Regions from separate parts of the Desulfovibrio sp. SGI.133 genome, predicted to be linked through region 3. Evidence: riboswitches for the same ligand, from Rfam matches in the RefSeq annotation. Region 3 holds a riboswitch; each other region holds the start of a gene.
What was found. A riboswitch is a leader RNA that binds a small molecule or an ion and turns the genes downstream of it on or off. The one in region 3 is predicted to bind cobalamin.
Positions count from the first base shown of each region.

Region 1: linked by a shared signal. The riboswitch ahead of ACQRBR_RS05310 (sirohydrochlorin cobaltochelatase) and the one ahead of ACQRBR_RS08055 (FecCD family ABC transporter permease) in region 3 are both predicted to bind cobalamin.
Region 2: linked by a shared signal. The riboswitch ahead of ACQRBR_RS04225 (anaerobic ribonucleoside triphosphate reductase) and the one ahead of ACQRBR_RS08055 (FecCD family ABC transporter permease) in region 3 are both predicted to bind cobalamin.

Region 1 is NZ_JBNPMK010000003.1:37,276-42,226, reverse strand. Features, by position in the region: gene ACQRBR_RS05315 (phenylacetate--CoA ligase) at 1-396, shown strand, start outside; gene ACQRBR_RS05310 (sirohydrochlorin cobaltochelatase) at 918-1,805, opposite strand; cobalamin riboswitch at 1,827-2,024, opposite strand; gene ACQRBR_RS05305 (SAM-dependent methyltransferase) at 2,668-3,540, shown strand; gene ACQRBR_RS05300 (30S ribosomal protein S1) at 3,920-4,951, shown strand, end outside.
Region 2 is NZ_JBNPMK010000002.1:325,389-330,339, forward strand. Features, by position in the region: gene ACQRBR_RS04215 (DUF4139 domain-containing protein) at 1-333, shown strand, start outside; gene larA (nickel-dependent lactate racemase) at 880-2,181, shown strand; cobalamin riboswitch at 2,539-2,715, shown strand; gene ACQRBR_RS04225 (anaerobic ribonucleoside triphosphate reductase) at 2,912-4,951, shown strand, end outside.
Region 3 is NZ_JBNPMK010000005.1:57,784-62,734, reverse strand. Features, by position in the region: gene ACQRBR_RS08065 (ABC transporter substrate-binding protein) at 1-638, opposite strand, end outside; gene ACQRBR_RS08060 (ABC transporter ATP-binding protein) at 628-1,437, opposite strand; gene ACQRBR_RS08055 (FecCD family ABC transporter permease) at 1,437-2,501, opposite strand; cobalamin riboswitch at 2,633-2,811, opposite strand; gene ACQRBR_RS08050 (polyphenol oxidase family protein) at 3,032-3,778, opposite strand; gene ACQRBR_RS08045 (5-formyltetrahydrofolate cyclo-ligase) at 3,769-4,386, opposite strand; gene ACQRBR_RS08040 (metallophosphoesterase) at 4,458-4,951, shown strand, end outside.

The DNA of each region.
Region 1 (4,951 bases), on a different contig from region 3:
CGCACCCACGACCTTTCCCGCCTGCTGCCCGGCGACTGCCCCTGCGGCCTCAGCATGCCCCGCCATGACCGCATCCTCGGCCGCTCCGACGACATGATCATCTACCGCGGCGTCAACATCTACCCCGGCCAGATCATGGACGTCATCGGCGCCTTCCCCGAGCTGGGCGGCGAATATCATGTGGAACTGACCCGCGACGACCGCTCGCTGGACCACATGACCCTGACCGTGGAACGCGCCCAGGGCGCCACCTCCGGCGGCGATGCCCAGCTGGTGGCCGCGCTGGAACAGCGCCTGCACAAGTCCCTGCTGGCCCGCGTGGCCGTGAAGCTTGCCGACCACGCCAGCCTGCCCCGTACCTTCAGCAAGTCCAAGCGCGTCACCGACCTGCGCTAGGCGGTGGTTGTTTTTTGAGAGGGGAAGGGGGCCCTTTTTGAAAAAAGGTCGCCCCTTCCCCCCTCAAGCTCCCCCCATCCCTCCCAAAAACTTTTGTTCGGATCAGTGAAGGCCCGCCTGACCACGGCGGGCTTTCTTCGTACGCCCGTCCCCCGGTCGCACGAAAGCAGGGGCGGCAGGTGGGCCGGGGAGAGATGATTGCTTTTTTATGGGAAGGAAACGGCCAGGACTTCGCGGACAAACGGTCGCACAGTTTGGGCCACCCCAAAGAAGCCAATAAAAAAGGACGCCATGCGTGGCGTCCTTTTTTAGTTGAAGTCTATGATTCTCGTCTCTGCGACCGTCTGGCTGACGGGGCTGCGGGCTGCCTGTCCTGTGCCGGATGGCCTGTCCTTTCAGACAGCGACGGGGACCATCCGGCCGGACCGGAGAAAAAGTTTTAGGGGGGAAGAGGGGGTCCAGGGGGAGAAGGGGGACCCTTTTCCAAAAGGGGCCCCGTCTCCCCTTGGCGGCATCTTGTCTTACTGCTTCAGCAGATCGTCCTGGCTGTCGCGGGCGTGACGCACGAAGACGGCGCGCACGCCGGGCAGCTCGCCCAGACCGGTGAGTACGGGGCGGGGGGTGAGGCCCAGGGCGCGGATCTGCGAGGCCCAGGAATCGGGCTCGTCACCGGCCAGGTCGTTGCGGGCATGGTCCCCGGCCACCACCATGAAGGGCTGGAGCCAGATGACGGACGCGCGGCTGGTCTTGATGGCGGCAAGCACCTGGTCGAAACCGCGCGAGCCTTCCACCGTGGCCAGCACGGCCAGGTTGTCGGCATCGGCCAGGGCGGCGCGCATGCCTTCGATGATCATGTCGCCCCGGCCGTGGCTCTGGCCGTGGCCCATGAGGGCCAGCAGCTCGCCGGACTTGCGCTTGCCTTCGGTGGCGCCGAGGACGGCGCGGCAGACATCTTCGGCATCCTGCCGGGATTCCAGCAGCGGGCGGCCCAGATAGACGGCCTGGAACGTGTCGGGATGGCGGGCCAGCCAGCTGACGAGCAGACGCTCCATCTCGCTGAATTCCTCACCGGCCACCACATGCAGGGACTGGACGCGCACCACGTCCACCTTTTGCCGGGCCAGTTCTTCCAGACCGGCGGCCACGTCACCGATATGCACGCCCTTCTTTTCCAGCTTGGCCCGGATGATGCTGGAGGTATAGGCCCAGACCACGGGACTGTGGGGGAAGGCGGCCTTGAATTCCTTGTCGATGGCGGTCAGGGCGGGCTGGGCCTCGGGCACGCTGGTGCCGAAGGCCACCAGCAGCAGGCCTTCCTTCTGGGCCGCCAGGGCAGGCAGGGCCAGGCAGAGGGTGAGCAGCAGGGCCAGCAGCGTGGAGCGCAGGGATGTTGTGGGGATGTGACGCATGGAACCTCCTCAATGACGCGTTGAAAGGTTAGGGATGGGGCGGGTATTCGGACTTGAGGGAATGGGGAGGCATGCCTCCGGGCCTTTGCTTCGCCTTCACCGTGACGGCTGGCTGTCGTGGCGTGTCGCCAAAGAAGCTCCGTACCCTCTTACCGCAGCGCGACTGTTTCCGATTTGCACGGAATTCCCCGCATGGATGCGCCATCAGAAACGGTTTGGAGCATAAAAGTCAAGCCGGGCGGGAAAGTAAAAGCCTGTACTGTCCGGGAGGTGCGGGGGGAAGGCTCCTTTTGTCCGGCCGTTGCGGCACGGGCGGCGCAGGTCCGCGAGGGGAGGACGGGCATGCCGTTTTTTCGCCCTCGCGCCATCCCCGCGCGCCGAAGGAGGCCGGCGGACGCTTGGCCTTGTCCGGGCTTTGGGCTATGCTGACCGCATGAGTACGCACAGTCGATCATTTCCCGCGCCCCGTCGTGGCGCCCTCCATGAGGAGCAGGCCCCGCAGGAAGCCGACAGGGAAGAGAAAAAACGTTCAGCGCCCCGCCGTCGCAGCGGGGGCAAGGCCAGCCCGGAGCAGGGCGCGGACAGGCAAGGCCCGTCCCGCCGTTCCGGGCGTCGTGTTTCCGGGGAGCCGGCAGCGCAGGCTCCCGCCCGGGCCAAAACGGGCCGGGGCAAGAAGGCGGAACAGCCGGAACATGCCGCCGGGGAGGCCCATGCCCTGCCTCGCTGGCGGCAGGAGCGCCGGGAACAGCGGCGCGAGGCCCGGCAGCAGGAACAGGTGATTCTGGCCCGTCGCTGGCCCGACCTGCCCCGTTCGGCCCTGCCCAAAGAAGATTTCAGCGTGCAGGTGGCGGCGCGTGACTACATGCAGCCCCTGCTGGAAGAGCTGGGGGACCGCGTCATCACCGTGCGTGGCCGTCTGGTGCTGGCCCGGGGCACGGAGCCCGCGGCCTGGGCCCAGAACGTCTGGACGGAACCGCGCTGGATCCCCATCACTTCCATCGGCAGCGGAGCACGGCAGCTCTCGGCTCTGCAACGCAACTGGCGGGCGCACATCCCCACCCTTGGCGGACATGTGCGGCGTCTGCGCCTCATGCAGGAGCAGCTGCCCTATGTGGCGGCACGGCCTCTGCACTTCGGCACGCCCGCTCCGTCCGCGCCGCTGGGGGCCTTCACCCTGTGGGAAAAAGACCTGATGCTGGCCTCGCCGCGCACCACCTCGCCCTTTGCCGACGGGGAAGTGCAGTTCGTGGAAAACCGCGAGGACCCGCCGGGACGCGCCTACCTCAAGCTGTGGGAAGTATTCACCCTGACCGGGCGCACGCCCGCGCCGGGGGAACTGTGCATCGACCTGGGCGCCGCGCCGGGCGGCTGGACCTGGGTGCTGGGGCGGCTGGGCTGCCGCGTGTTCAGCGTGGACAAGGCCGAGCTGGCGCCCCAGGTGGCGGCCATGCCCGGCGTCAACCACTGTCTGGGCAGCGGCTTCGGCCTTGAGCCGCGCCATGTGGGCCAGGTGGACTGGCTGTTCTCGGACATGATATGCTACCCCGACCGCCTGCTGGAGACCGTGCAGGAATGGCTGGCGGCCGATGCCTGCCGCAACGTGGTCTGCACGCTCAAGTTCCAGGCCCAGACCGACCACGAGACGGCGCGGGCCTTCGCGGCCATCCCGGGCGGCCGTCTGCTGCATCTTTCCTGCAACAAGCACGAGCTGACCTTCGTGAAGCTGGCCGACTAAGCCATCCTTTCCATCGCCATGATGCGGGCATGCCGTCGCCGGACGGTGTGCCCGCTTTTCGTTTTCCGGTCATCGCAGGGGGCAGACGGCGATGGGTATATGCAGCCATGGCAGGCAGTCCGGCACGGCCTTCCGGGGGCGAGGCCCTGCCTTGCGGTGCCGCACCTCCCTTTTTCTTTTCAGGAACCATTGTCAGGAATGGGGAGCTCTTTTCCCTGTCCTTTCACAACGTTCCGTTCGTCGACCATGGCGTGGAAAGGGCCGTTCCGCGTGCCCTGACACGTGTCCGGGCCATTTTCGCCTTGTGCTTTGCCTTTCCTTTTGCTACTTTCTTTCACCCCCGCACAGGGGACAAATTATGTTTGGAGGCATGTCAAGCATGGCAGACAAGGAAACCGGGCACGAAAACGAAATGAGTTTCGAAAGCGCCCTTGAAAACTATCTCAATCCCGACTTCGGCGACCTCGAAGAAGGCTCTATCACCAAGGGCGAGATCGTTCGCGTGGATGACGACAATGTTCTGGTGGACGTGAACTTCAAGTCCGAAGGCCAGATCCCGGCCAGCGAGTTCCGTGACGCCGCCGGCAACATGACCGTCAGCGTGGGCGACCGTGTGGATGTCTACGTCGTTCGCAAGAACGAAATGGAAGGCACCATCACGCTGTCCTTTGAGAAGGCCAAGCGCATGCAGGTCTTTGACCAGCTCGAAGACGTGCAGGAAAACAACCGGGTCATCAAGGGCCACATCGTGCGTCGCATCAAGGGCGGCTACACCGTGGACATCGGCGGGGTTGAAGCTTTTCTGCCTGGCTCGCATGTGGACCTGCGTCCCGTGCCCGACATGGACGCTCTGGTCAACCAGGAATTTGAATTCCGCGTGCTGAAGATCAACCGCCGCCGCAGCAACGTGATCGTTTCCCGCCGCGTGCTGCTGGAAGAAGAGCGTGATTCCAAGCGTCAGGATCTGCTGCGCACCCTGGAAGAAGGTCAGATCGTGCACGGCAAGGCCAAGAACATCACCGAATACGGCGTGTTCGTGGACCTGGGCGGTCTGGACGGCCTGCTGCACATCACCGACATGAGCTGGAAGCGCATCCGCCATCCCAAGGAAATGATCACCATGGGTCAGGACCTGACCCTGAAGGTGCTCTCCTTCGACCGCGAGAACAACAAGGTCTCCCTGGGCCTCAAGCAGCTGGTGCCCGATCCGTGGCAGGACATCTCCGCCCGCTTCCCCGAAGGTGCCAAGTGCACCGGCAAGGTCACCAACCTGGTGGACTACGGTGCGTTCGTGGAACTGGAACCCGGCGTGGAAGGCCTGGTGCACATCTCCGAAATGTCCTGGACCCGCAAGCTGCGTCATCCTTCCCAGATGGTGCACACCGGTGACGAAGTCGAAGTCGTCATCCTG
Region 2 (4,951 bases), on a different contig from region 3:
GTGGATCCCCGCGTGTCGGTGACCACCACCACGGACGACAAACGTCGCGGTGAGACCGGGATCATCGGCAAGCGCCAGACCTGGAGCTGGAACTGGACCTACACGGTGCACAATGCGCGTGCCCAGGCCGTGACGGTGCGTGTGGAGCGGCCCGAGCCCCTGCCCGTCAACAAGTCCGTGGAAGTGTCGCTGGACGGCACCCGGGCACAGAAGGGCGAGGATCACAGCCTGTTCTGGAAGGTGGAGGTGCCCGCGGGCGAGAGCCGCAGCATCAGCCACGGCGTGAACGTCAGCGCGCCGGCCGAGCTGGGCCTGAGCCCTGTGGCGCCGTAAAAGATTATTTGCTGTGAACCCCCGGTGTCGCCGTGGCGGCAGGAGGACGCGGAATACAGACAAGGGCGGGACATCCCGCCCTTTTTTCGTATCATCGCGGATTGTCCGCCGGGCAGGTAAGCTGGGAAAGCCCCGGTATGTCTGAAGGTGGGAGCAGGTCTGGTTTGCCGGGGAAGGCGGGGACGCTTTTTGTAAAAACTGTCCCCGCCTTCCCCCGGGCCCCCATCCACCCCTGAAAAAACTTTTGCTCAGGTCTGTCTGCCGGTCCCCGCCGCTGTCTGGAGAGGGGCAGGCGTGGATGTTGCGGGCTGTGTGGTTCGATCCCGTTTACCAAGGGCGGGAGAGGAGGGGGATCAATGGGCCGGGGCGAAGTCCGGCAGGCGGCACGGAATCAAAGCAGAGTGCTTGGTATGTGATATTTTATAAAATAAAATCGGAGGGTTCCCCGGATTTTTGGCTTGCGGCCCGCGGGCGAGGGGCCTATATTCGCGGACCTCTGCGGAGGTGTTCCGCTGTTTTCTGGCTTTAGAGGGAATGAGGTGCGTCATGTCAGAACATACGCTGCACTATGGTGATATTTCCTGGACCATGCCGGTGGCCGACAAGAACCTGGTGGCCGTGCTGGAGTCCAATCCTGTGTCCTTGCCGGTCATGGAACCGGATCAGGCCGTGCGTGAGGCCCTGCGCCATCCCATCGGTTCGCCTTGCCTGAAGGACATCGTCAACCCCGGCGAGAAGATCTGCCTGCTGGTACCCGATGTGACCCGCTTGTGGCAGTCGCCCGCGGTCTACGTCCACGTGATGGTGGAAGAGCTCAACGCCTGCGGTATCCCCGACAGCGACATCCTCATCGTCACGGCCACGGGCACGCATCGTGCCCACATGGGCGACGAGCAAACCCGCCTGCTGGGCGAGGACATCTGCCGCTGTATCCGCGTCATCGACCACGACTGCCGCGATACGGCCCATCTGGTGCACGTGGGCGATACCAGCCGCGGCACGCCGGTATGGTTCAACAGCTACGCCATGGCCTGTGACAAGATCATCATCACCTGCGGCGTGGTCTACCACTTCCTGGCGGGCTTCGGTGGCGGCGGCAAGATGCTGCTGCCCGGCATCGCCGGTTACGAGACCATCCAGCGCCACCACAAGCAGGCCCTGAACCCCGGTTTCGGCAACGGCACCAACGCCGACGTGCGCAGCGCCAACATGGCGGACACCAACATTTTCCATGCCGACATCTTCGAGGCCGCGGCCATGGCCCGGCCCTGCTTCGGCCTCAATGTGGTGGTCAATGACGATTACCGCATCATCAAGGCCTTTGCCGGTGACTGGGTCCAGTCCCATGCGGCGGCCTGCCGTCTGGTGGACAGCATGGAAGGCGTGACCATCCCCGAGCGTACCCCCCTGGTGGTGGCCAGCGCGGGCGGCTACCCCAAGGACATCAACCTTTACCAGACCATCAAGCTGCTGAGCAACGCCCTGAGCGCCGTGCAGCCTGGCGGGACCATGATCCTGCTTTCCCGCTGCTCCGAAGGCTTCGGCAACCCCGATGTGGAGACGCAGATCTGCGCCTACAGCGACATGCAGGCCCGTGAAAAGGCCCTGCGCGATACCTTCTCCATCGGCAGCTATGTGGGCTTCCTCTTTGCCGAGGCGGCCGAGAAACACAACCTCATCCTGGTGACGGACATGGATGCCGCCCTGTTCGGCAAGACGAAGATGCATGTCTGCCATACCTTGGACGAGGCCCTGGACAAGGCTCGCCATTTCCTGGGACAGGAGCTGGACGTGCGCACCATCATCATGCCGCACGGCGCCTCGACCCTGCCCAAGCTGGCGGTCTAGCGGCCACAGGCCGGCGCGGGCATCTTCGGGTACCCGCGCCGGTTGAACCATGGGTCCCCGCCGGATGCGCGGTCCGTACGCGGGCTGTGTCACCCGGCAGGGATCCTCTATCAGGGGAATCTGTTTCCCGGAGGAGAGCCCTTTTTTATGCAGAAAAGGGGGCTCCGGCAGGGCGGCAAGTTGTGAAAAACGACGCAGGCGGAGTGGTCTGCGGATTCAAAAATCCCGCCAGCCCAGAATTGGCGCGGACTTTGGCAAATTGCCTGTTTTGGCGCAGACTTGTGATTTTTTACAATTATTTCAAAATGTTGTAAAATACTTACAAAAACTCTGTGTTGACACGTGAGGCACCTTTTGCCATCTTGAGCGGGCAGAAGCGCTGCTACGAGCTTCATCGGGAATCCCGTGAGATCCGGGAGCGGACCCGCCGCCGTAAGTCGCAGAACCTGCTCCCCCCGTGTGCCACTGGCAACCGCCGGGAAGGCCGGGAGCAGGGTGACGAGCCGGAAGACCTGCTTCTGCCGCTTGTCCATGGGGACAGCCTCACGGCAACGGGTTTTTGCCGCTGGGAAGGGACGTCATGACACTCTGTCGCCGGGCGTCCGTATCTTTTTTCCACCTTTTTTCATGATTTTTCAGGGCCTGAGACCTCCCCTACAGGGAGGGTCTTTTGTGTTGACCCTAAAACGGGTCAGGAAAACAAATATCTTTGGATCTGGAGCAGGAAAACATGCTTGCGAGCATCATCAAGCGGGACGGGACCGAGGTCGCCTTTGATTCCGTCAAGATTCTCAATGCCATTACCAAGGCCAACAAGGCGTCCGGCGAGGACATGTCCCCCACGGATCTCCTGTTCGTCACCGAAAAGGTCTGCCGCAAGCTCGAAGCCCAAAACCTCCGCCATGTGGAAGAGATCCAGGACGTGGTGGAAGAGACCCTGATCCAGTACGATTACGCCAAGACCGCCAAGGCCTACATCCTGTACCGCGCCGAGCACACCAAGCGCCGCAACGCGGAATCCTACCTGATGGAGATCTACAAGACCCTGACCTACGCGCCTGCCATCGAAGAAGACATCAAGCGCGAGAACGCCAACATCGACGGCGATACGGCCATGGGCACCATGCTCAAGTACGGTTCCGAAGGGGCCAAGTATTTCACCGACAACTACGTCCTGCCCAAGGACGCCTCGGCCGCGCACATCAACGGTGACATCCATATCCATGACAAGGATTTCTACATGCTCACCGAGACCTGTTGCCAGATCGACCTGATCCCGCTGTTCCGCAACGGGTTCTCCACCGGTCACGGCCATCTGCGCGAGCCCAATTCCATCGAGAGCTATTCCGCCCTGGCCTGTATCGCCATCCAGGCCAACCAGAACGAGATGCACGGCGGCCAGAGCGTGCCGCACTTCGATTACGCCATGGCCGGCGGCGTGGCCAAGACCTTCCGCAAGGAATACCGCCACGCCTTCACCGCCTTCGTGCGCATCAGGACCGGCATGGATGCCGCCCAGGCCGAAGAATTCAGCCAGCAGATCCTGCTGCCCGTGATGCCCGCCATCCGCATGGCCGATGTGGACGAACTGGGCAAGCGCATGGAAGGCCTGGTGGCCGAGAACGAGCGCGAGCTGGTGCGTGCCGCCCATGCCTACGCCGCCGAGGAAGCCCTGCGCATCACCGACCGCCGCACCTACCAGGCCATGGAAGCCTTTGTGCACAACCTGAACACCATGAATTCCCGCGCCGGTGCGCAGGTGCCCTTCAGCTCCGTCAACTACGGCACCGACACCTCCGCCGAAGGCCGCATGGTGGTGCGTAACCTGCTGCTGGCCACCCAGGCCGGTCTGGGCAGCGGTGAGACCTCCATCTTCCCGGTGCAGATCTTTAAGGTCAAGGAAGGCGTCAACTACAACGAAGGCGACCCCAACTACGACCTGTTCAAGATGGCCATCAAGACCTCGGCCATGCGCCTGTTCCCCAATTTCAGCTTCCTGGATGCGCCGTTCAACCTGCAGTACTACAAGCCCGGTGACTACAACAGCGAAGTGGCCTACATGGGCTGCCGTACCCGCGTGCTGGGCAACGTGTACGATCCCGACCGCCAGGTGACCTGCGGCCGCGGCAACCTGAGCTTCACGTCCATCAACCTGCCCCGCCTGGGCATCGAGGCCAAGGGCGATCTGGATCGCTTCTTCCAGCTGCTGGACGATCAGATCGACCTGGTGTTCCGCCAACTGCTGCACCGCTTCGACATCCAGTGCTCCAAGAAGGTGCGCAACTATCCCTTCCTGATGGGCAACGGCATCTGGCTGGATTCCGAAAAGCTGGACTGGGACGAGAGCGTGGCCGAAGTGCTCAAGCACGGCACCCTGACCGTGGGCTTCATCGGTCTGGCCGAGACCCTGGTGGCCCTGACCGGCAAGCATCACGGCGAGAGCGAAGAGTCCCAGAAGCTGGGCCTGCGCATCGTGGAACACATGCGCAAGCGCTGCGATGACGAAGCCGCCAAGACGCATCTGAACTTTACCCTGATCGCTACGCCTGCCGAAGGTCTGAGCGGCCGTTTCGTGGCCTTGGACCGCAAGAAGTACGGCGTCATCAAGGGCGTCACGGACCGGGAGTACTACACCAACTCCTTCCACGTGCCCGTGTATTTCCCCATCAAGGCCTTCCGCAAGATCGAGCTGGAAGCGCCCTACCACAGCTTCACCAATGCCGGTCATATCACCTATGTGGAGCTGGACGGCGATACCTGCAAGAACCTG
Region 3 (4,951 bases):
ATGCTGGCGCGTCCGGCAGCCAGCAGGTTGGGATAGCGCACCTCATAGAACACGCGCACAGGCGGCTGGCCCGCATAGCGCTGCTCCAGAACCGCCAGACGCCGCTGCCAGTCCGCCACCAGGGCTTCGGCGCGCGCCTCGCGTCCGGTGAGGCGCCCCAGAGCGCGGGTCACGGCAAAAAGCTGTTCAAAGGACTGCATCTCGTAGACCAGCACCGGGATGCCCACGGCTTCCAGGCCCTCGGTCTGGGTCAGCACTTCCTGCCGTCCGGCCAGTTGCAGCACCACATCTGGCTGCCGGGCCGCCACCAGCTCCGCATTGGGGCGCATGTGCGTACCCACGGCAGGCAGGTCTTGCAAGCCGGGGATGGCCGCATCGGCCGCCGTGCGGGCCACGAGGGTCTCGCGGGCATCCAGCGCCAGCAATATCTCGTTGAACGCGCCGTACAGAGCGATGACCCGCTGTGCGGGCCGTTGCAGGCGCACGGTCACGCCCCGGCTGTCCACCAGCTCCAGTGCCTGGGCAGGCAGTACGGAGCAGCAGAACAGGCAGAGGCACAAGCAGAGCCCCCGCCACAGGCCAGGGCGAAAGCCCAGAGCGGCAACGCGCTGCCATAGACGACAAAGATCAGGCTTCATGCGGCGAGTCCTCCCGGTATTCAGGGCCACGAGGCCGCAGGGGCAGGGCCTGGGGCAGACCGTTGCGGGGATGCGGGACGATATGCAAGTCCACGGCATAGAGAGCGCGCAGGTTCTCCGCCGTGAAGCAGCGGCGCACCGGGCCGTCGAACAATACGCGGCCCTCGCGCAGACCCAGCAGACGGGTGGCATACTGGGCCGCCAGATTGCAGTCATGCATCACCAGCAGCAGCGCGGCACCTGCCCGACGACGGCGCTCCAGCAGGTCGAAAAGTTCCAGCATCCGGGCCAAGTCCAGACCGGCGGCCAGCTCGTCCAGCAGCAGCACGGGGCTTTGCTGGGCCAGCGTCCGGGCCAGGGCCACACGCTGCAATTCACCGCCGGAAAGCTCGCTTACCTGCCGCCCGGCCAGCGGCAAGGCACCGGTCTCCTCCAGGGCCTCGTGGGCGATACGCCGGTCTTCGGCGCTGTAGCTGCCCCACCAGCCCAGCCAGGGATAGCGGCCCAGCAGGACCATCTGCAGGGCTGTCATGCCCTGCGGCGCGGCACTGCGCTGGGAAAGTACGGCCACCCGGCGGGCCCGCTCCCGGGGGGAAAGACGGCGGATGTCCGCGCCTTGTACCTGCACCATGCCCGCCGTCGGCATCAGACTGCCCGCCAGCACCCGCAGCAGTGTGGTCTTGCCGCTGCCGTTGGGCCCCAGCAGAGCCACGGCCTCACCGGGATGGAGGTCGATGTCCACGCCGTGCAATATCTCGTCCGTGCCGTAGGCCGCCCGGATGCCCTTTGCCCGCAGCATCAGCGCCTCCGCACCAGAAAAGCGAAAAAGGGGCCGCCCAGCAGGGCCGTCACCACACCCACGGGCAACTCCTGCCCGCCGGAAAGCACACAGCGGGCCAGCACGTCCGCCCAGACCAGCAAGATACCGCCGCCCAGGAACGCGCCGTACAGCAAGGGCCCGTGCGCGCCGCCCAGCAGCATGCGCAGGACATGCGGCACCACCAGGCCCACGAAGCCGATGACCCCGGCCACGGCCACGCAACCGGCCGTCATGCAGCTGGCACCGGCCAGCAGCCAAAAACGGGTGCGGCCCACGGCAAGGCCCAGATGCGCGGCCTGTTCATCGCCCAAGGCCAGCATGTCCAGCTTGCGCCAGCCCGGCAGCACCACCAGCAGCCCCGGCAGCAAGGTGGCCAGCAGGAGCGGCACGCTGTCCCAGCCACGGCCCTGCAGGCTGCCCATGATCCAGAAAACTATGCTGGTGACGGATTCTTCATTGAGGGCTTTGACCAGGGCCACCACAGCGCCCAGAAAGGCCGCCACGGCGATACCGGCCAGGATGACGGTCTCGCGCCTAAAGCTCCCCTGCCCGCTGCCCAGCCAGAGCGCGCCGCCCAAGGCCAGCAGAGAGCCCAGCAGGGCCGACAGGGACACTGTGGCTGCTGCGGAAAGACCCACGGCAAGGCCTCCGGCCCAGATGCCCAGGGTACCGCCCAGTGCGATGGCCATGCTGGCGCCGCAGGCAGCTCCGGCGGAAATGCCCAGAGTGAAGGGGTCCGCCAGCGGATTGCGCAGCACGCCCTGCAGGGCCACACCGGCCACGGCCAGCGCACCGCCACACAGCAGGCCCAGCAGTACGCGAGCCAGACGGATCTGTCCCACCACCAGCTGCACGCTGCCGTCCGCGGGGGGGCACAGACCCACCACGGCCCCCAGCGCCTGCCAGACATCGGCCACAGCCACAGGCACGGGCCCGGGCAGGCAGGCCAGCGGCAACGAAGCGCACCAGAGGACGGCCAGCAACACGCAGCACCAGCGGCGCGCGCTCCGGGTATCCTTGGCAATGGGGCTGTTCTCCGGCATGGTCCGTCCTGTCATGGCCATCAGTGGCCGGGCACACTGGCCCGGAAACAAAAAAAGCCCCTTCCACCACTGGAAGAGGCCCGTATTCCCTTGCTCCCCTCGGCAAGACCCGTGCCGATACCGGTCGCGGCCGTCGGCCACGGTCCACGGCAGGTATTCCGGCTCGGCCCCCGGCTTCCGGCCTTCCCGTTGCCAGTGGCACATGAAGGAAGCTGGTATGCGGGCCTTACGGCGGCGGGTCCGCTCCCGATTCTCACGGGATTCCCTTTTGACGCCGGCAGGTTCCGGCGACCATGGACGCGCTACTCTAGGCAGGGAGCTGCGGCTTGTCAACGTATGGCGAAAAGGGGGAGGTGCGGCAGACAAGTCACGGCAGGGGCTGCCTCCCCGTAGCCAGCTATGTTCCATCCTTACAGACAAAAGCGCGTTGGAAAGGGGATGGGGGGAGCTTGAGGGGGGAAGGGGAAGACCTTGTGCGCGAGCCAAGGTTTCCTCCTTCCCCCCTCATCACAAGCAAGCTCTCCGGCCTGCTAGTCCAGACGCCAGATGACGCTGGCCTGACGGCCGGAAGCCTTCACGCAGCGGTACGAGAAGAACTGACGGTTGCAGCTGGCCGTGCACAGGTCGATGCCGTAGATATTGCGCGGCAGCAGCCCGGCCTGCTCCAGCTGCCAGCGTGTCAGGCCCCACAGGTCCATGGTGCGGCTTTGGGCATCGAACCAGGGGCGGAACTCGTCGCCCCACTCGCTCTCGAAATTGATGAACTCCGCCCGGGCCGGGCCCAGGCTCGGGCCGCGCACGGCCAGAAGCTCACGCGGTTCCACGCCGTAATGCTCGCAGAAGCGGCGCACCCCGGAACCGGGGAAGTCACAACGGTTGCCGCGCCAGCCCGCATGGATGCCGGCCACGAAACGGCCGCTCTTGTGGGCCAGCAGGATGGGCTGGCAATCGGCGGTCTTGATGGCCAGTCCCAGCCCCGCCTGACTGGTGGCCATGCCGTCGGCATCGCAACGAGGCACGGCGTCGGGCTCCACGGCCTCGGGCTCGAAGATCATGGCATCGCCATGCACCTGATTGAGTTCGGCCATGCGCCGGAGGCCCAGGGCCGCCCGCAGTTCGCGACGGTTGCCGATGACGCTCTGCCGGTCATCAGCCGTGGCGAGGGAGATGTTGCCACCGGCGTAGGGGCCATCTCCGGCCTCCTGCCAGCGGGTCTGGAAGGCGCAGCGCACATTGTCCACGCCGGGGAACACAAAGGGGATGAAACTTACAGGCATACGAGTCCTTCTTCAGTACACAGGCAGTCCACGGGCCGATCCCAGTCCTGGGAAGGCAGCGCGTCCACCACCTGGAAAGCATAGCACAGGCCCACCAGCAGGGGCCGCCGACCGCTGCCCCGGGCGCCGAACGCCGCCAGGAAACGGTCATAGTAGCCGCCGCCGAAGCCCAGGCGGTTGCCCATGCGGTCAAAGGCCACACCGGGCAGGATGAGCACGTCGGGACAGAAATCGGGATGGGCCAGCACAGGGGGCGCCATGCCCAGCAGACCGGCATGGGGCTCCAGCATCTTGTAGGGCCCGGCGGCCATATCGCCCACCCGGGAACAGGGCACGAAGTCCATGAGCCCGCGTTCCAAGCGCACCCGGGGCAGGTAGACCCGCACACGGCGCTGCCAGGCATCGGCCAGCAGGTAGCCGGTATGCACTTCTTCCGGCAGGGCCACGTACAGGGCCACGCGGGCGGCCTGCTGCCAGACGTCCCAGTCCAGCAGGGCCTGCTGGGCCGCCCGGGCCCGCTGCCGTGCCAGGTCGGGGTCCTGACCGCGCCGCAGCCCACGCATGCGGGCGCGCAATTCCTTCTTCTGCTCATCGGGGGAAAGGGACATGGAGGTCTTTCCATCCTTGCTAAAATGTGCCATAGTTCGCGGAGTGACTTTATAACAAAGGAAACACCGCCATGCCAAGCGTCAACGAACAGGATCATCTCTGGATTGCCGTTGGGGACATTCACGACGAGCCCGGGCTGTTTGCCCGTATCCCCGAGCTGGCGCAGGCAGACGGCATCATCGTCACCGGCGACCTGACCATCACAGGCGGCGTCAAGCAAGCCGAAATGGTCATGGACGTTCTGCGGGCGCACAATCCCCGCATCTGGGCCCAGATCGGCAACATGGACCGGCCCGAAGTGGACGAATGGCTGAGCGGCCTAGGCTGCAACCTGCACACGCAGGTGCACGAGCTCACGCCCGATACGGCCATCTTCGGCATCGGGGCCTCCACGTTCACGCCTTTCGGGACGCCCAGCGAGTTTCCTGAATCCACCTTCGCCGGCTGGCTGGAAAACAGCTGGCAGAAGGCCCGCAAGTACCCCCACACCGTGCTGGTTTCGCACAATCCGCCCAAGGACAGCGCCTGTGACGTCATCCCGGGCAATATTCACGTGGGCTCTAC